DNA from 4 places in the Priestia sp. 53B2 genome. Region 3 is predicted to be linked to each of the others. Evidence: riboswitches for the same ligand, from Rfam matches in the RefSeq annotation. Region 3 holds a riboswitch; each other region holds the start of a gene.
The links. A riboswitch is a leader RNA that binds a small molecule or an ion and turns the genes downstream of it on or off. The one in region 3 is predicted to bind S-adenosylmethionine.
Positions count from the first base shown of each region.

Region 1 (4,876 bases), on a different contig from region 3:
AGCTTAAAAGTAAAATATACGCAAGTATTTTGCCAAGAAGCATTTAATCGAATTGAAGCAGATGCAAAAGAAACATTAATTGGCATTGAACAAGGTGATACGCTTAGAGTTATGCTTTCATCTCTTCGCAAGCTAACGCGTTACACACCAATCAATGTGATTAGCGTAAAGCGCGAGATTGCAAAAACGCTTCTAGAAGTAGAGAAATTCACAGTTTAATGCAAAAAGGAGCTCGTTTCGCGAGCTTCTTTTTGTTTAAGAAGCCTCTATCTAGGTAAATGATAAAGGATGTGTTAAAATACGAAAAAAGCTTAAAATAAAGGGTGGTTGACGAAATGTCATTATTTTTTTATTCATATCCAAAGTGCGGTACATGCCGAAAAGCCAAGAAGTGGCTGGATGATAACGGAGTAGCATATGAAGAAATTCATATTGTAGAAAACCCGCCAACAAAAGAGCAGCTGCAAGCTTATTATCAGAACAGCGGCTTAGAATTAAAAAAATTCTTTAATACAAGCGGTAAAAAGTATCGCGAATTAGGGCTTAAAGATAAAGTAAGCGGTGCGAGTGAAGACGAACTTCTGTCTATTCTTGCGTCAGATGGCATGTTAATTAAGCGTCCGCTGCTAACAGATGGACAAAAAGTAACGCTTGGCTTCAAAGAAGAGCAGTTTGAGGACGTGTGGAAGTAAGTTTTCAAATAGAAAATTTTTACCTTTTACGTTACACTGTTAATAGGAAGTTATTTTAGGTTGTAGAAAGTGTTCTCCACGTTGAAGGCGCTTTTTATATAAACAAATTACGATACATATTTTGGAGGGATTAAGATGAGTACACCAAAAGATTTGCGTTATTCTGAAGAGCATGAATGGGTAAAAACAGAAGGAGACGTTGTCCGCGTAGGTATTACGCATTTCGCTCAAGCTGAGCTTGGCGACATCGTATTCGTTGAACTGCCAGAAGTAGGAGCAAAAGTAGAAGCTGACGAGCCGTTTGGCAGCGTTGAATCAGTAAAAACAGTTTCTGAGCTTTATGCACCAATTAGCGGTGAAGTTGTAGCAGTAAACGATAACTTAAGCGATAGCCCTGAACTTGTTAATGAATCTCCATACGAAGAAGCATGGATGATTACAATCAAACCATCTGATGCTTCTCAAGTAGACAAGCTAATGACAGCAGAGCAATACGAAGAAATGACAAACGAAGGATAATATTCCTCCATAAATTGTCTTTATGAAAAGTTTTTGACTGGACACTCTATTAGTAAACAAGCTAAAGGAGTGTCTTTTTATGTTTGAAAAACAAAAAATGGACGTTACAGATCGCGTTACAGCTAAATTTCATGACGGCGGTATGAAATTATATGTTGATAAGCAGCCAATTGGTGAAGTTAGTTACGGAACAAGCGGCAATGAATATCGCTTTGAAGAAGGGTATTCGCAAGAAAATAATAAGTTCTACCAATATACGGATGTACAAAAGCAAGGTGAAACGCAAAAATATACAGACTGCGACGAAGAAGCAGGATGGTGCTAAACAGTGGCAACTGCCGCTGTTTTTCTCGTTTTATGGAAAAAATATGGCCTAAGCTGCCTTTAAAAACAGTTCTTTCTTGCAAATTTCTTTTAAAAAACAGGTGAACTGTGATACATTAACGAATATTGTATAGCATAAAGAAATGATGTTACTATACAACTGACGATTATGGGTGATGAAAATGGGGCTAATTGAAATTGAAAAAGTAATTATTGTCGAAGGGAAATCAGATAAAAAACGTATTCAAGATATCATTCGAGAACCAATTGAAATTATCTGTACAAACGGTACGATTAGTTTATCAAAGCTGGATGAAATTATTGACTGTACGTTTAACAAAGAGGTATACATACTCGTTGACTCTGATGATTCAGGGAATAAGCTAAGAAAACAATTTAAACGAGAGCTTCCGGAAGCAGAGCATCTATATATTGATAAAATGTACCGAGAGGTTGCTGCCGCCCCTAGACATCACATAGCAACAGTATTACTGAGTGCCAATATCGATGTTAATGCAGAATTTTTAACATAAAAGGAATGAGCAACATGCAAGAATGGAGCGAAAAACAGCTTGACGATCAGTTGAAAGAAGGACAAAGAGCGTTTATCTTTTTCCATACACCTTTTTGCGGGACATGTCAGCTGGCAAAAAAAATGTTAACCGTAGCAGAAGCGATGCTGCCCGGTGTGACCATCGGAATGAGCAATTTAAATTATATGCCTTCAAAAGCAGAAGTATTTTCAATTGAAAGTGTACCTTGTTTGATTGAAGTGAAAAATGGCGAAATGGTAAAAAAACTCTATGCGTTTCATTCCATCGAGCACGTACTTGAAGAGCTTCGATAATCAAACGTTTGTTTAAAATGAAGAAATTGAAAGAGAGCAAACCGTTGGGGTTGTTGAAATCTTGGGATATTATCCCAAGAGTAAAATCTGTTGACAGCCTATCTGACACATGCTAAAATCACACTCATGAATGTTCATAAATGAATGAATATTTCCCAAAAACAAAATAATTGTTGCGAACTCTTATCAAGAGAGGTGGAGGGACTGAGCCCTGTGAAACCCGGCAACCGTCAGACTAACTGAAATGGTGCCAATTCCTGCAAAGCTATGCGCTTTGAAAGATGAGAGAAAGGATTAAATATCGAGCCTTTCTGTCATGCGCAGAGAGGCTTTTTTAATGGGGAAAATTGTTTTACGGCTTTTTCATCCTATAGGGCAACCTAACATAATTAAGTTTTTACTAAAGAAGGTGAAGAAATATGATTACATTAACAGACGTTACAAAAATTTATCAGGCTAAAAGCGGTCAAGTAACAGCTGTTGATAATGTGAATCTAACCGTTAACCAAGGTGAAATTTACGGAATTATTGGTTATAGCGGAGCGGGGAAAAGTTCTTTAATTCGCTTGCTAAACGGGTTAGAAACACCAACGACAGGAAAGGTCGAAGTAGCAGGTAATGATATTGGAAAAATTAAAGGCGGAAAACTCAGAAAAGCTAGACAAGAAATTAGTATGGTGTTTCAGCACTTTAATATCTTGTGGTCGCGTACGGTGCGAGAAAATATTGCATTTCCGTTAGAAATAGCAGGGATCTCAAAAGAAAAAAGAATGAAACGAGTAGACGAGCTTATCAAGCTAGTCGGGCTTGAAGGGCGTGAAAATGCTTATCCATCACAGCTTAGCGGTGGACAAAAGCAGCGCGTTGGTATTGCTCGAGCGCTAGCCAATAACCCAAAAGTATTGCTGTGTGATGAAGCAACATCAGCGCTTGATCCTCAAACGACAGATTCCATTTTAGATCTGTTAGTAGATATTAATGAGAAGCTAGGGTTAACCATTGTATTGATTACTCATGAAATGCACGTTATTCGTAAAATTTGTCATCGGGTAGCCGTTATGGAAAATGGGGCAGTGGTAGAAGAAGGACAAGTGCTAGAAGTATTCAGAAAACCTAAGCAGCCGATTACAAAACGATTCGTTCAACAGATTTCTGAACCAGAAGAAACGTTTGAAACAATTGAACAAGTACAGGAGTTATATCCAAGCGGGCAAATTATTCAGCTGACGTTTGTTGGCGGAAAAGCAGAGCAACCGCTCATTACAACGATTTTAAAACAGTTTGATGTAACGATTAATATTTTGCAAGGAAAGATTTCTCATACACAAACAGGTTCATACGGAACGTTGTTCGTTCATTTAGACGGAGAATTAACAGAAGTTGAAAAAGTCATTGCATACATTCATGAGCAGCAGGTAGAAGTGGAGGTAATGACAAATGCTTGAGAAACTATTTCCAAACGTTATTTTAGATGATTTTATTCAAGCGACAAATGAAACACTATATATGACGGCTATTTCAGTTATAGCCACGTTTGTTCTAGGTATTTTATTGGGCTTGCTTTTATTTTTAACGTCCAAAGGACAGCTTTGGCAAAACAAACCTTTATATGCCATTGTGTCAGCAGTTATAAATATCTTTCGTTCCATTCCATTCATTATTTTAATTGTTTTACTGATTCCATTTACCAAAGCATTGGTAGGAAGTATTTTAGGCGCTAATGCAGCGTTACCTGCTTTAATTGTTGGAGCAGCACCATTTTATGCGCGTCTTGTAGAAATTGGTCTGCGCGAAATTGATAAAGGTGTTATTGAAGCTGCTAAATCAATGGGAGCAACAACAAGCACTATTATCTTTAAAGTGCTGTTACCTGAATCGCTGCCAGCTTTAATTTCTGGTTTGACGGTAACGACGATTGCGTTAGTCGGCTATACGGCAATGGCGGGTGTGATTGGAGCTGGAGGTCTCGGGAATCTTGCATATTTAGAAGGATTCCAGCGCAGTCATAATGATGTAACGCTAGCTGCTACGATCTTAATTTTGATTATTGTATTTATTATCCAACTCATTGGAGATGCGATTACTGCAAAAATTGATAAAAGATAAAGGGAGGATTATTTATTATGAAAAAATGGCTTTCGGCTTTAGCACTAACATCTGCGCTAGTAGTAGGATTAGCTGCATGTGGATCTAACAATGGATCAAAAGATGAAAAGAAAATTGTTGTGGGTGCATCTAATACGCCTCATGCTGAAATTTTAGAACAAGCAAAACCGATTTTAGAAAAACAAGGAATCGACTTGGAAATTAAAAAATTCCAAGATTATATCTTACCGAACACAGCTCTTGCAAACAATGAAATTGATGCAAACTACTTCCAGCACGTTCCTTATATGAATTCAGTGCTAAAAGATCACAAGGGTGAAAAAGGGTATGATTTTGTAAGTGCCGGTGCCATTCACATTGAACCAATCGGTATCTACTCTAAAAAATA
Region 1 is NZ_JBLZXA010000009.1:65,645-70,520, reverse strand. It holds gene ACN6NE_RS09580 (acyl-CoA dehydrogenase family protein) at 1-219, shown strand, start outside; gene ACN6NE_RS09575 (arsenate reductase family protein) at 336-692, shown strand; gene gcvH (glycine cleavage system protein GcvH) at 828-1,211, shown strand; gene ACN6NE_RS09565 (YusG family protein) at 1,291-1,536, shown strand; gene ACN6NE_RS09560 (toprim domain-containing protein) at 1,718-2,068, shown strand; gene ACN6NE_RS09555 (thioredoxin family protein) at 2,083-2,382, shown strand; SAM riboswitch class I at 2,563-2,670, shown strand; gene ACN6NE_RS09550 (methionine ABC transporter ATP-binding protein) at 2,802-3,827, shown strand; gene ACN6NE_RS09545 (methionine ABC transporter permease) at 3,820-4,488, shown strand; gene ACN6NE_RS09540 (MetQ/NlpA family ABC transporter substrate-binding protein) at 4,506-4,876, shown strand, end outside.
Region 1: another riboswitch for S-adenosylmethionine. It lies ahead of ACN6NE_RS09550 (methionine ABC transporter ATP-binding protein); the one in region 3 lies ahead of ACN6NE_RS22515 (Na+/H+ antiporter NhaC family protein).

Region 2 (4,876 bases), on a different contig from region 3:
ATCCGAATTGCCCAATAATAAAGCAAGCCAAGATAATAAACGCAAAAGCTTGTTTGTCATTCAGGGGAAGAAATGACTGAAGCTGCTTAGCGATTCCAAATACATTTCCAATCAATGTAGTAAAAATCTCGCCTAACACAACTACCGTAAATAAAACATTCACCCACGCTGAGATATTTTTAACAACGGCACTCATCGGAATATCAAGTTGAAATGAATAAGGCAAATTGGAAAGGGCAAGATGAGTAGAAACAAGCATAAACGTAAGTACACATCCTCCTATTACGGCCCCTTTTTTAATCACGCTCCTATCTTTCACCGAGCTTCCTAATGGAACCAAAACGGCCTGCGCCAAAGCTAGATTTAGGGAAATATATAAAAAGGGACTAACCGCCCACTTCCACTGTGTGACGAGCGTTAAATCCGGCTTCGTTTGAATCAGTGAGAAATAGCTGATATTTGGCACAAAGATGATAAAAGCAAATGAAAGCATCATCGGCACAACAAGAGAATTAACCATTAAAATACCGTTAATTCCTTTTGCGATAAATATATAAGTTAAAACAATTGTAAAAATCATCCCAACAGGAGGCCACAGCCCGAACTGTTCTTTTCCTATTGCCCCCGTACTCGCTAGCATGACTGAAGTTACTCCAAATAAAATGACAATCATTACACCGTTTACCGCTTTTCCAAGCACATCACCAAATAAATATGTATTAAGCTGCTGATAAGAAGAAGCCCCAATTGCGTGCGAAAGCAGCATCATTTTCGAACCTAGCCAAATAAAAAACAAGCCGCTGACCAAAATTCCAACCATTCCAAGTTCCCCGTACTGTGTAAAAAATTGAACGATTTCCTTGCCTGTTGCAAAACCGGCTCCTACAACGGTGCCTACATACGTAGCAGCAACCTGCAGCGTGAGTTTCCACCTTTTCATGCCCATCACCCTTCTACCCTTCATAGTTCACTATATGTAGAAACGATTAAAAAAAGACGAGCCTTTTTACGTGTAAATCTACGCATATCCCAGCGTTTGTGCCTTTTCGTTTATTTTTTATTTTTCATTTTCTTTTTGCATTTCTCACAAAAAACTCCTTAACCCTAACATAACAGTCATTTTCAAACAAAATATACGGATATTTTCCCTTTAGCTTTTAAATTTTCCTCAATATTTGCTGGAAATTCACAATTTACTGTTGTATAATTTCTAAAAATCAGATAAATTATTAAATAAGTATTCTTTCTATTTAAAAAAATATGTTTCAATTATATACAATTGATTCTTATCATGAGAGGTGGAGGGACTGGCCCTTTGAAACCTCAGCAACCAGTCGTTAGAGACATGGTGCTAAATCCAGCAAGCAATTTATTGCTTGGAAGATAAGAAGGCGAAAAAAGTCTTCTTCTTAAGAAGACTTTTTCTATTTTATCGGCATATTGCATAAAACGAATCACTCGTGAAATAGAAGCGGAACAATTTAAGGAGGTTTTGACATGGGGTTACTTGAAGATTTAAAGTCTAAAATTTTAATTGGGGATGGTGCCACTGGTACCCTCCTTTACTCACACGGTATTGACAGCTGTTTTGAAGAACTAAACATCACCAAACCAGAAGAGGTTTCTCGTATTCACAGAGCCTATGTAGAAGCTGGTGCAAACGTTATTCAAACAAATACGTACGCTGCTAATTATCAAAAACTTGCCCGTTATGGATTAGAAGATTCAGTCAAAGACATCAATATTGCTGGTGTAAAATTAGCGAAACAAGCTGCAAAAGATCAGGCTTACGTGGTTGGTACACTCGGCGGTATTCGTTCTTTCCAAAAAAACGCTATTAGTTTAGAAGAGGTTAAGCGAAGCATTCGTGAACAAATGTTTTGGCTTTTAAATGAAGGCGTGGATGGCCTTTTATTTGAAACATACTATGATTTCGAAGAATTAAAGACCGTTCTTACACTGGCAAGAAAAGAAACGGATAAGCCTATTATTACCCATGTTTCCCTGCATGATATTGGCGTACTGCAAGATGGCCGCCCTTTAGCAGATGCATTAAAAGAATTAGAAGACTTGGGAGCAGATGTTGTCGGGCTAAACTGCCGTTTAGGTCCTTATCATATGATTCAGTCTCTTGAAGAAGTACCTCTTCCTGATCGTGCTTTCTTATCTGCTTACCCTAATGCCAGCCTTCCGGCGTATGTGGAAGGAAAGTTGGAATATGAAACGAATGAAGACTACTTTGTAGAAAGCGCGCGTTTATTCCGCGAACAAGGGGTTCGCTTAATTGGAGGATGCTGCGGTACAACACCAGCTCACGTACGCGCAATGTCATCTGCCTTAAAAGACTTGCCTCCGATTACAAGCAAAGTCGTTAAAATGAGACCAGCCGTTACGGTTCAAGAGCGTGAGCAGCAGGATAAACCTCATATGCATGAGATTGTGAAGAAGCGCCGTTCGGTTATCGTCGAGCTAGATCCGCCTAAACAGCTTGGTCCGACGAAATTTTTAGAAGGCGCAAAAGCACTTGATAAAGTCGGCGTAGATGCTATTACATTAGCTGATAATTCTCTTGCCTCACCTCGCATCAGCAACTTGGCAATGGCAACACTGATGCAGCAAGAAACAAAAGCACGACCGCTTATTCATATTACCTGTCGCGACCGAAATTTAATTGGACTTCAATCTCATTTAATGGGACTTCATACGTTAGGAATGAATCAAGTGCTTGCGATTACCGGTGATCCTTCAAAAGTTGGCGATTTCCCTGGCGCCACTTCGGTCTACGATTTATCTTCATTTGACTTGATTAGTTTAATCGCTCAGTTTAATGAAGGACTATCTTATTCCGGCAAACCGCTTGGTCAAAAAACCAATTTTTCCATCGCAGCTGCCTTTAACCCAAACGTGCGTCACTTAGACCGAGCCGTTCAGCGTTTGGAAAAGAAAATCGACTGCGGGGCTCACTATTTCATTACTCAGCCTCTCTATTCAACTAAGCAAATTGAAGAGGTATATGAAGCAACCAAACATTTAACAACACCGGTATACATCGGTATCATGCCGTTAACAAGCGCAAGAAATGCTCGATTTATTCACCATGAAGTACCTGGAATTAAATTATCAGAAGATATTCTAGAACGCATGGATGCCACGGGAAATGACCGAATTCGCGGTGAAGTCGAAGGTCTTGCGATTGCAAAAAACTTAATTGATACAGCATATGAGTTATTTGACGGTATTTACTTAATTACGCCGTTTATGCGCTATGAAATGACCGAAATTCTAACACGCTATATTCACGACAAGCAACTTGTTACATCAGAAAGGAAGATATAAATGAGCTCACTTATCGAACAACAACTAAAGAAGCGAATACTCGTCATCGATGGAGCAATGGGAACGATGATTCAAGATGCTGATTTAACCGCTGAAGATTTTGGCGGCGAAGAATATGAAGGCTGTAACGAATATTTGACTCGAACAGCGCCTCATGTGATTCAGCGCATTCATGAAGAGTACTTTGCAGCAGGTGCTGACATCATTGAAACCAATACGTTTGGCTCAACATCTACCGTACTTGATGAATACGATTTAGGTCACTTGGCGTATGAATTGAATATCGAAGCTGTGAAGCTTGCTTGTGCAGCCCGCGATAAATATTCAACTCCCGAATGGCCTAGGTTCGTAGCTGGAGCTATCGGTCCTACCACTAAAACTCTCTCTGTTACCGGAGGCATTACATTCCCTGAGTTAGTAGAATCGTACGAAGAGCAAGCTCGGGGTTTGTTAGACGGCGGCGTTGACTTGCTTTTAGTCGAAACCTGTCAAGACATGCTGAACGTAAAAGCCGCGTTTCTAGGCATTACAGCGGCGTTTGAAAAACTAAAAACCGAAGTTCCTATTATGATTTCAGGAACAATTGAGCCTATGGGAACAACTCTCGCTGGTCAAGATATCGAATCTTTTTACTTATCACTGGAACACATGAAGCCTCTTTCAGTCGGACTTAACTGCGCGACAGGCCCTGAATTTATGACGGATCATATTCGCTCTCTTTCAGACCTAGCCACTTCAGCAGTTAGCTGTTATCCAAACGCTGGACTTCCGGATGAAGAAGGCAATTATCACGAATCCCCTGAGCTGCTTGCTCAAAAAATTAAAGGGTTTGCTGATAAAGGCTGGCTGAACTTTGTAGGCGGATGCTGTGGTACAACGCCTGCTCATATTAAAGCACTGGCTGAAGCGGTAAAAGAGGTTGCGCCTCGTTCGCTTGATCGCTCCGAGCATAACCATGCTGTAACCGGTATTGAACCACTTGTATATGACGATTCTATGCGCCCTCTTTTTGTGGGAGAACGTACGAATGTAATCGGTTCTCGCAAGTTCAAGCGTCTGATTGCGGAAGGAAAAATTGAAGAAGCATCTGAAATTGCGCGTGCTCAAGTTAAAAATGGTGCTCACGTTATTGATATTTGCTTAGCAGATCCAGACCGTGAAGAAATGGAAGACATGGAGGAATTTATTCAAGAAGTTGTAAAAAAAGTGAAGGTTCCCCTTGTAATCGATTCAACGGACGAGAAAGTTATTGAAAAAGCTTTAACGTACTCACAAGGTAAGGTCATTATTAACTCCATTAACTTAGAAGATGGTGAAGAGCGTTTTGATGCAATCTTACCGCTAGTAAAAAAATTCGGTGCAGCTCTGGTTGTCGGTACGATCGATGAAACAGGCATGGCCGTTACTGCAGAACGAAAAGTAGAGATTGCTAAACGCTCACATGATTTGCTTGTTGAAAAACATGGCTTTAATCCAAAAGATATTATTTTTGACCCTCTTGTGTTCCCTGTAGGAACTGGTGATGAACAATATATTGGTT
Region 2 is NZ_JBLZXA010000020.1:647,186-652,061, reverse strand. It holds gene ACN6NE_RS17430 (YkvI family membrane protein) at 1-940, opposite strand, end outside; SAM riboswitch class I at 1,284-1,390, shown strand; gene ACN6NE_RS17425 (bifunctional homocysteine S-methyltransferase/methylenetetrahydrofolate reductase) at 1,498-3,336, shown strand; gene metH (methionine synthase) at 3,337-4,876, shown strand, end outside.
Region 2: another riboswitch for S-adenosylmethionine. It lies ahead of ACN6NE_RS17425 (bifunctional homocysteine S-methyltransferase/methylenetetrahydrofolate reductase); the one in region 3 lies ahead of ACN6NE_RS22515 (Na+/H+ antiporter NhaC family protein).

Region 3 (4,876 bases):
TGCTTCCCACTAATGTAAAAAGCGTTTCTCCCATTTCCTTAAGAGGAAGTTCGATCGTTGTGATTTGTAAATAAGAAGAAAGCGGATGATTATCAAAACCAATGATAGCTAAATCACCAGGAACTGAAATACCCGCTTGTTCGCACTGAGCTTTTATTCCGATAGCTACTTGATCGTTTGTTACTAAAAGCGCCTGAGGCCGATTTTTCATCTGCACTAATTTTTCCACCACTTTTTCACCATCTGTCACGTTCAAACAGCCTTGAAAAACCCATTCTGAATGATAAGGCTGATTTATTCTTTTTATATATTCTTTGTATGCTTGTTGCCGCTGCAAGCTATTTGTACCCGTCATTCTTCCAATACAGTAGCCAATATCCGTATATCCTTTTTCTTTTAAATACAGGAGCGCCTGCTTAAAAGCTGCATAATGATCAACGTATACGGAGCGAATAGAACGATTCTGTACGTTTTCGCACACGGCTATCGGCCCGTACTGCTGATAATATTCAATCGTGCTCCAGCTGCTTGCTCTAGAACAAATAATCACTCCATCAACTTGCTTTGTTTTTAGCATATGAAGCGCTTCTTCTTCTTTTTTTACATCATAGTTCGTCTGACAAATAACAAGCTGATACTGCTTTTCTAAAGCTTGAGATGCCACTCCTTCTAAAAGCAGGCTGAAATACGGATGATTAATAAAAGGCAAGACGACGGCAATCATATTTGTTTTCCCTTTTGATAAATGAACGGCATTAATGTTTTGTTCATAATTAAGTTCGTGAATAACCTGCTCTACCAGCCGGCGTTTTTCTTCTTTTACATACGGATGCTGATTTAGCACCCGGGATACAGTCGAAACAGATACACCAGCTTTTTTTGCGATATCTCGGATATTTGTCATGTTTTCACCTTTTTCTCTTGCGCTGAAACGCGTTTCATACTTTATTCTCATTATAAAGTGAAACAGCAATAAGCTAAACCCGTTACCATCGTGTTTTTATTCATTTACTTAAGGAGGTCATTTCATGGGTATTTTATTATTCATTTTATTATGCGGAATTGAAATTGGAGGAGCGGCTTATGCACTTAAACAAAATGAGACGCTTTGGAAGGAGTTAGATGAAGAAAAGCCGAATGATTTTTTCAAACAGTAAAAAACCCTTAAAAAGAACATTCTTTTTAAGGGTTTGATATTACGCAGCTTCTTTAGATGATTTTGACTTTTTATTTAAACGAGGAAATCCAATTACAATCGCAATGATCCCGCAAACCGCTGTTAACATTGGATAGAATGTAAATGGAATAATCTCAATCGGTGAAACTTTAGCAAATCCTGCTGCGAGAAGCATTTGTGCGCCGTAAGGGATAAGCCCTTGAACGCTGCATGAAAACAAGTCAAGCAGACTGGCTGATTTCCGATTATCAATTGAATACTTATCAGAGATTTCTTTTGCTAACGGACCTGCCGTAATAATTGAAATCGTGTTATTAGCCGTGGCCAAATTTGTTAAACTTACCAATCCGGCGATGCTGAATTCTCCACCTTTTTTTGTTTGAATACGTCGTGTTAATAAATTCAATAAGAACTGAATACCGCCGTTATAGCGAATAAGCTCAACCATTCCACCAATTAATAGAGATAAAATAATTAACTCCGACATTCCGCCAATACCTTCTGTCACAGTTTTGGCAAGAGAAGAAAGCGTGTAGCTTCCATCAGCCAATCCGATTACGCCGGCTAATACAATTCCTCCAGTTAAAATGCTTAATACGTTTGCACCAAATATGGCAGCCACTAGTACGCCGATATATGGCAAGATTTTAAACCAGCTGAAATCTTTGATTTCTACTGAAGACGTGTTGCCGATCGTCATGACAAGCAATAGAATCACCGTAACAATCGCTGCAGGAAGGACAATAAAAAAGTTTACTTTTAATTTATCTGACATATTTGTTTTTTGCGTACGAACTGCTGCAATGGTCGTATCAGAGATTATAGATAAATTATCTCCAAACATTGCACCACCAATAACGGCAGCAATTGCTAACGTAATGGATACATGCGCTTGCTCACTGATTCCTACAGCGATAGGCCCTAGCGCAGCGATTGTTCCCATTGACGTTCCCATCGAAATTGAAATGAATGCGCCAATAACGAAGATTCCGACTACCACTAAGCTTTGCGGAAGCACAGACAGCGCTAAGTTTACCGTTGAATCAACAGCTCCCATACCTTTAGCGACTTCTGAAAAAGCACCTGCTAAAATAAAAATAAGCACCATAATAATGATATCAGGATGCCCTGCTCCTTTAGCAAAACGTTCCACTTTTACATTAAGTGAATCTTTGCGATTCATAGCCAGCGCCACAATGGCTGCAATGATAATGGCTACTAAGACAGGCAGCTTATAAAAATCTCCCGTTATAATTCCTGATCCGACAAACAGGACTAAAAAGACGCCCAGCGGTAACAGCGCCCAGCCGTTTCCTTTTTGTTGTTCCATTCTTAACACCTCTTGTTTACGTAATAAAAAAAGACCTCTTCTTATTGATAAGAAGAGGTCTCTTATTTGTATCATAAGATTACCCTTCTCATCTTCCAAACGAAACATCGTCTGCTGGATTTGGCACCGCACTGCGTACAGCCAGTTGCCGAGACATCATAGGGCCAGTCCCTCCGTCTCTCTTGATAAGAAGTTTATAGTTGTTTTAAAAATAGTCTTTCACTACTGTAATCTCTTTTTATTTAATTGTCAAATGCTATTTTAGAAAAATATATAGTGCGAAAATTCTCACATCAATTAGCTACGTCTCGTTTCAAAAACGCTGCCCATGCCACGCCTATAAAGAAGACAAAATGCGCGACTAAGATGAAGATTGAAAATGGAATCGTCATGCCGTCAAACATCGTCTTCATTCCCTCCATATACTGCACAAAGTTCGTGTTGGCAAATAATAAAAATTTCCCCCACCATAAACCTAGCTCTGATACTAGTCCTGTTACAGCTTTCGCGCCGATACTTACGACAATAGCCAGACTGGAAGCAAGCGCGCTGTTTCTAAATAAAGACGACAGCATGAATGCGAACGTCATCATCATAAAAGTTTCCATATACGCACTGTCATACGTAAGCGTAATGTTTTTAAGCAGCTGCGCATCTCCTTCTAGACTGGTAAATCCAAAGAACAATGCTCCCCATACAAACGAAAAAAGCAAATAGCTCAGTAAGTAATACAAGCTAATTAAAATGAGCGTTATGTACTTGGACGTTAAAATCGTTGAACGTCTAGCCGGGCGAATTAACAGAAGTTTAATGGTACCTGCTTCAAACTCTTTTGCAACCATTGACCCTCCAACAGCAAGAGCAAAAAATTGAACAAGAATCAGCATACCTGAACTAAATGACAGAAAGTTCAAAATGTTGTCTTCTGTTCCTGCACTGTTTGCTACTTTTTTCATTAATAGAGCCATACAAAGAGTTAAAATACCGATTGTAATAAACGTGACTTTTGTACTTCTTTTGTGAAACCATTTCATATGTTCATTTTGAATTAGCTTAAGCATGGTGCTCTCCTTCCGTAACGGACATAAACGAATCTTCAAGCGTCTCATACACAGGGGTAATTCGGTAGACTAAAATATCGCTGTCCACTAATTTTCTATTTACAGCTGGAATTTGTTCTTTTACAATCGCCACGTCGATAATATGTGATCTCATCGTTACTTCAAATTCTTGTGATAAAAGATCCGCTGCTTTTTGCGCGTCAGATACCTCAAATTCTACGTACATTCCTTGGTCTTGACGATTTGGAGATAGATCTTGAATGGTTTTTAACTCACCGTCTTGAATAATGCCAACGCGGTCACATAATGCTTCTACCTCTTTTAATAAGTGGCTCGCGATTAAGATTGAAATTCCTTCTTCTGTACAAAGCGTTTGTAAATATATACGAAATTCTCTCATTCCCGCTGGGTCTAGACCATTTGTTGGTTCGTCTAGTAAAAGCAATGCAGGCTTATGTAAAATAGCTTGAGCTACTCCTAAACGCTGTCTCATCCCAAGAGAATACGTCTTCACTTTTGCATGAATGCTGTTTTCAAGCTTTACTAAAGCAATCACTTCATCCAAGCGTTCTGATGTGATCCCTTCATGCATATTCGCAAAATGTTTTAAATTTTGATAGCCCGTCAGATAATCATAAAACTCAGGATTTTCAATAATCGCTCCAATTGATTTCATAGCTGATGTAAACTGTTCTTTTAAAGGAAACCCATTGACGGTAATCGTTCCCTTTGTTTCTTTAATGAGTCCTACGACGGTACGAATTAGCGTTGTCTTTCCAGAACCATTTGGACCAAGCAATCCGAAAATCTCACCGCGCTCAACCGATAAGGATACATCATGCAAAATGGTTTTCTTCCCAATTACTTTACTGACATGATCTACTTGTAGCACTGTTTCTGTCATCATGTACATCCTTTCTTTAATTAGCAATACGCCTTCTATTGTTTCTCTTTTTTAACTATTTGTCTACTATAACCTTATTTTTGGAAAAGTAGCCCATTCAAATCATTCGTATTATCCGCTTACATTTGATAAAATAAAACAAACTTTAGTTAGAGGAGGACTTCTACATAATGAACTTAACCGTATACCTTGCCGGGCAGATTCACGATAACTGGCGAGACGAAATTAAAAACCAAGCAGAACAATTAAACCTTCCCCTTACCTTTGTCGGTCCCATGACAGACCATGACCGCTCCGACAACATTGGAGAAGAAATTTTAGGAAAACAGCCTAACGCTGTCTTAAAAGATGAAGCTGCTTCTCAAATTAATAATTTACGCACGCAGGTGCTCCTTAAAAAATCT
Region 3 is NZ_JBLZXA010000027.1:390,538-395,413, reverse strand. It holds gene ACN6NE_RS22525 (LacI family DNA-binding transcriptional regulator) at 1-904, opposite strand, end outside; gene ACN6NE_RS22520 (hypothetical protein) at 1,029-1,157, shown strand; gene ACN6NE_RS22515 (Na+/H+ antiporter NhaC family protein) at 1,197-2,507, opposite strand; SAM riboswitch class I at 2,593-2,699, opposite strand; gene ACN6NE_RS22510 (ABC transporter permease) at 2,801-3,568, opposite strand; gene ACN6NE_RS22505 (ABC transporter ATP-binding protein) at 3,561-4,472, opposite strand; gene ACN6NE_RS22500 (YtoQ family protein) at 4,643-4,876, shown strand, end outside.

Region 4 (4,876 bases), on a different contig from region 3:
ATTATTTTGCTCGCGTCTTTCCTCTTTTGTAATTCCAGCATCATGCCACGTAATGTTTGTTGATTTGCTCACTTCAACCGCTCCTTATTTTGAAGATAATTTTTGTTTTGCTAATCCTTTAATTAACACTTCAATTACTTCTTTACGGCTGAATGTGCTTGGTGGCACTTCTCCGTTACGAAGCATTTCACGTACCTTTGTTCCAGATAGAATCATATGATCTTCCTTGCTGTGAGGGCATGTTTTCGTTGATGCCATCGCTTCACACTTCTTGCAATAGAAGCTGTGTTCAAAGAATAAAGGTGTAATTCCTAATTCATCTGCTGTAAAGTTACTGAAGATTTTTTGTGCGTCATATGTTCCATAGTAGTCACCAACACCAGCGTGGTCACGGCCTACAATGAAATGTGTGCATCCAAAGTTTTTTCGAACCATTGCATGGAAAATAGCTTCTCTAGGTCCAGCATAGCGCATCGCAGCAGGGAAAACTGCTAAAGCTACACGATCGCTAGGATAATAGTTCTCTAAAAGCACTTCATAACTTTCCATACGGATATCTGCTGGGATATCATCTGACTTTGTTTCTCCTACAAGTGGATTTAAAAACAGGCCGTCTACAATTTCTAATGCCGTTTTTTGAATATATTCGTGCGCACGGTGAACAGGGTTACGAGTTTGGAATCCAACAACCGTTTTCCAACCGCGTTCTTCAAATACTGCTCTTGTTTCAGTTGGATCTAGATAATATTTTTCAAAACGCGTTTTAGGTGTACGTTCTACAAGTACGATTGGACCTGCTACATATACATTTGGGCGTTCCATCATTTTTTTCACGCCAGGATGGGCAAGTTCTGCTGTGCGGTACACATTTTCCGCTTCTTTTTCTTTATTTGGCGTATATACTTCAGAAACTTCTAAAACACCGTACGTTACGCCGTTTTGAACAAGCTTTACTTTGTCGCCAATGTTTAATTCTTTAGCTTGCTCTTCTGTTACAGGAAGAGTGATAGGAATACTCCATACTGTTCCATCTGCTAAACGCATATTTTCAACAACTGATTGATAATCTTTTTCTCCTAAAAATCCTGTAATTGGGCTGTAGGCACCAATTCCAATTAGTTCTAAATCACTTAGAGCCATGTTATCTACTTCGATTTCTTTTGTTAGTGAAGTGTAGTCATATGTTGGTTGATATAAATTAATTAATTCTCCACCGTGTGCTTGAATTGTTGTCATTTTGTAAAATCCTCCTTAAATAATTAACACAATATAATAAAAAGCACTTGAATCACGCAGTCATTTTTTCTTTTTCCGACTGCAAGCTTGCTCTTTTTCTTCTAGTCGTTCTAGCTAAGCTTAGAACACCTGCTGTGGCAATGCAGCCGCTAGCTAGCACCACAAATGAATATAAGTCGCTTTCAAGTACTAGTTTCACAAGAACATATGAGATTACGAGTGAAAATACAGGGGATACCACCCAAACCTTTAACATTTGAATGACCACTTCGCGCTGTTCTTTCGTAAATCCCGTTTTCGCTGCTCCTATTCCAATAATAGAAGACGTCGTGACCTGTGTAAGCGGTACTGGCAAACCAAAAAGTGAAGCTGCTGTAACAAGAGAAGCACCAGTACCCGAGATAATGCACCCTTCTCCTACAGAATAGCGAGTAATTTTTTTCCCGTTTGTTTCAATAACTCGGCCTCCTAGTAAAAGAGCTCCGAGCGCCACAGCCAATCCTCCTGATATGACACCCGTTGTGGCATCCATTAATCCAGCTCCTACTAGAGGACCGACAGCATTTGCCACGTTATTCATTCCAGCTGAGAAGGCTTCAAAGAATCCCGTGGCTATAACTAAAATCGTTAAAACTCTTTTCCACTTTCCCTCTGCTTCTTTTTTATGCGCTCTGCGTTTTATCACTTTTCCAATAAAAAAAGCAATGACAAATGAAACCAGCGGAACAATAATCCAAAAAGACATGACAACTAAAAGTTTTTCCACATACAGAGATTGATAAGCTACTCCTACTCCAACAACTGAACCAACCGTTACTTCACTTGTTGATAGAGGGATACCAATTAAATTCGCGAAAAAGAGTGACAGCGTTGCAGCAGCCAGAATGATAATAACTAATTCTACTGACAGCAATTTTTCAGGTATGATACCTGAACTGATGGTTTTCACCACCTCGCCGCCTCCGATAATGGCTCCGAGCACAATACCTACAGCACAGATGAACAGGGCTACTCTTCGCTTTTTAATCGCACCGGAGCCGTATGAAACGCCCATAGCTGCTGCTGCACCGCTTGCCCCAATATTCATTGCAAAAAAAAGCGCAATGATAAAGGCAACATATAAAAGCATCATTTATTCAGCTCTTTCGTATTTAAGATTCGTGTAATCCGCATTCAACTTTTTGTGTACCTGCCCATCTTCCTGAACGTAAATCGTCTACATTGTAGGCAGGTGCGGTACAGGGCTCACAGCCGATACTTGGGTAGCCTTGATCATGAAGTTTGTTATATGGTAAATCATGCTTATACACATAACGCCAAACTTCTTTCCAAGACCAATGAATTAACGGGCAGACTTTCACTTTCTTGAATTTCTCATCTTTATTAAAATAATTCGTGTTGGCACGAGATTCAGACTGCTCGCGTCTCAAACCAGAAATCCACGCATCATAAGGAGCAAGAGATTCCCTTAACGGGATGATTTTTCGAATTTGACAGCATAGGTTAGGCTGACTCTTCCAAAGCTCATCTCCATGTTTCTCAGCTTGTTCTGCAAGCGTTAAATCCGGTTTTTTTATATGAATACGCAAGTCAGGAAAGCGTTCTTTAATTGCATCAATCACTTCATATGTTTCTTTAAAATGAACGCCCGTATCTAAAAAGACGATTTCAGCATCTTTTTTCACTTTTGAAATTAAATCAATTAACACGATCCCTTCGATACCAAAGCTTGATGCATAAATAATTGAATCTCCGTAGGTATCATACGCCCACTGCAATGCTGAAAGGGCTCCTTTTGTTTCATCTTCACTGTCGAACTCTGGAAATATATCACTCCAGTTTTCATACGTATATAGGTCTGCCATTTTCTTCACTCCAATTCTTATTTATCCGCGTTATCCAATAAAAAAAGACGGTTTTACCCACTAGAATTGGATAAAACCGCCTCTAGTGTGTCTAGTCAGCGAAACTATTTAATTCTTACTTTGCTTTGACGTGCTCAAAGATTTGTTTTAAGTCGGGGGTTACAGTCATTGATGTCCCTCCTTAACTTATCGCTTGCGCTATATCAAAATAAAAAGTCTTCCATATTGAAAGACTGGGTAGGCAATAAATTTTCGCCTTATCTTTCAAAATGATACACACTTTGCTGGAATTAGCACCTTGCTAAGCAGGTTGCCGGGGTTCAGCGGGCCAGATCCCTCCACCACTCTTGATAAGCATTTTTTAAAAATTTTAGCATATTTAGAATATTTGTCAACATTAAAAATCATATATCCGATAAGAAAACTATACTTTAAATTCACAGAAATATCTATACTTTTATTTAAAACAACATATGTAAATTTAAACCAAATGTGAACATACCAGTTTATAAAACGCTTTCTTTTTCCCCAACTTTTTATATTCTCTTGTTAAATAAAACACAAAACCTCTCTATAAAATTAATAAGGGATTTATAAGCTGTACGGATAATTCACCCACATTAGCACACATTACAGATAACACTGACTGACAGATAGGAGCTATATAAGATGGAGAGACAACCCTTTCAATTAGACGATACAATTAAAAATAATGTGCGAACATATTTACAGCAGATTTCAACTGAAGCCTCTAATTTAATTAAACATTTAGACACGAGTGATCATTGTATCCTATGTGATTTTGAGGAGATGAGAAGGTTATTTCAAGATGTTCAAGCTACGGCCGCCTCTTATTACTTGCGTCATTACTTATCGCCTTATACATTTGAATATGCTGCTCTGTCCTTAGCTATTCATAACCTTTCTGAGAAACGTCACGGCGCTTTAATTGTCATTGAACGGGAACAAAATGTAGACTCTCTTATTCAAAAAGGAATGCCTATTCAAGCTCCTGTCAGCGCTACGCTAGTTGAGACACTGTTCTATCCAGGGACACCCTTACATGACGGAGCCGTCCTAATTAGAAATAATCAGCTTATTTCAGCTGCTAATGTTTTACCTCTCTCGTCTATTATTTTAACGAACAAAAAATTGGGAACACGTCATCGTGCAGCCATTGGAATGTCGGAAAAATCGGATGCATTAATTTTAGTTGTATCTGAAGAAACAGGCAAAATTTCGTTTGCTCTTGAGGGAAGCCTCTACCCTATTCACTCCAGCAAAAATATGATTTAAGAGCCCTTTCCTGATAAGCAGCCCTATCTTGACTTCTATATCCTTTCTCTTTAATATATTTCATAGTTTTTACATACTATAGATACGGGTGATGCATATGACAATTTTAAAATTTGAACATGTAGGCGTTCAAGTAAAGGATATAGAAGAATCTATTGAGTTCTATACACAAAAAGTGGGATTAGAGCTCATCGAAACACTACCACATACCGATCCGTCTTTGAAGCTAGCTTTTCTAGGTTTAGAAGGCAATGTAATCGTAGAGTTAATTCAAGGGTATAACTCAAGCTTACCTAACGAAGGTAAAGTTCATCATTTTGCGCTGGCAGTAGACGGAATTGAAGAGGAGTTTGAGCGTTTAAAATCAGCAGGCGTTTCATTTGTGGAAGAAAACATTGTAACTTTGCCAAATGGAGCAAGATACTTATTTTTCTACGGTCCAGACAAAGAATGGATTGAATATTACGAAGTAAAAAGAT
Region 4 is NZ_JBLZXA010000009.1:6,075-10,950, forward strand. It holds gene cysC (adenylyl-sulfate kinase) at 1-72, opposite strand, end outside; gene sat (sulfate adenylyltransferase) at 85-1,236, opposite strand; gene ACN6NE_RS09200 (inorganic phosphate transporter) at 1,289-2,368, opposite strand; gene ACN6NE_RS09205 (phosphoadenylyl-sulfate reductase) at 2,388-3,101, opposite strand; SAM riboswitch class I at 3,356-3,458, opposite strand; gene cdaS (sporulation-specific diadenylate cyclase CdaS) at 3,771-4,397, shown strand; gene ACN6NE_RS09215 (VOC family protein) at 4,495-4,876, shown strand, end outside.
Region 4: another riboswitch for S-adenosylmethionine. It lies ahead of ACN6NE_RS09205 (phosphoadenylyl-sulfate reductase); the one in region 3 lies ahead of ACN6NE_RS22515 (Na+/H+ antiporter NhaC family protein).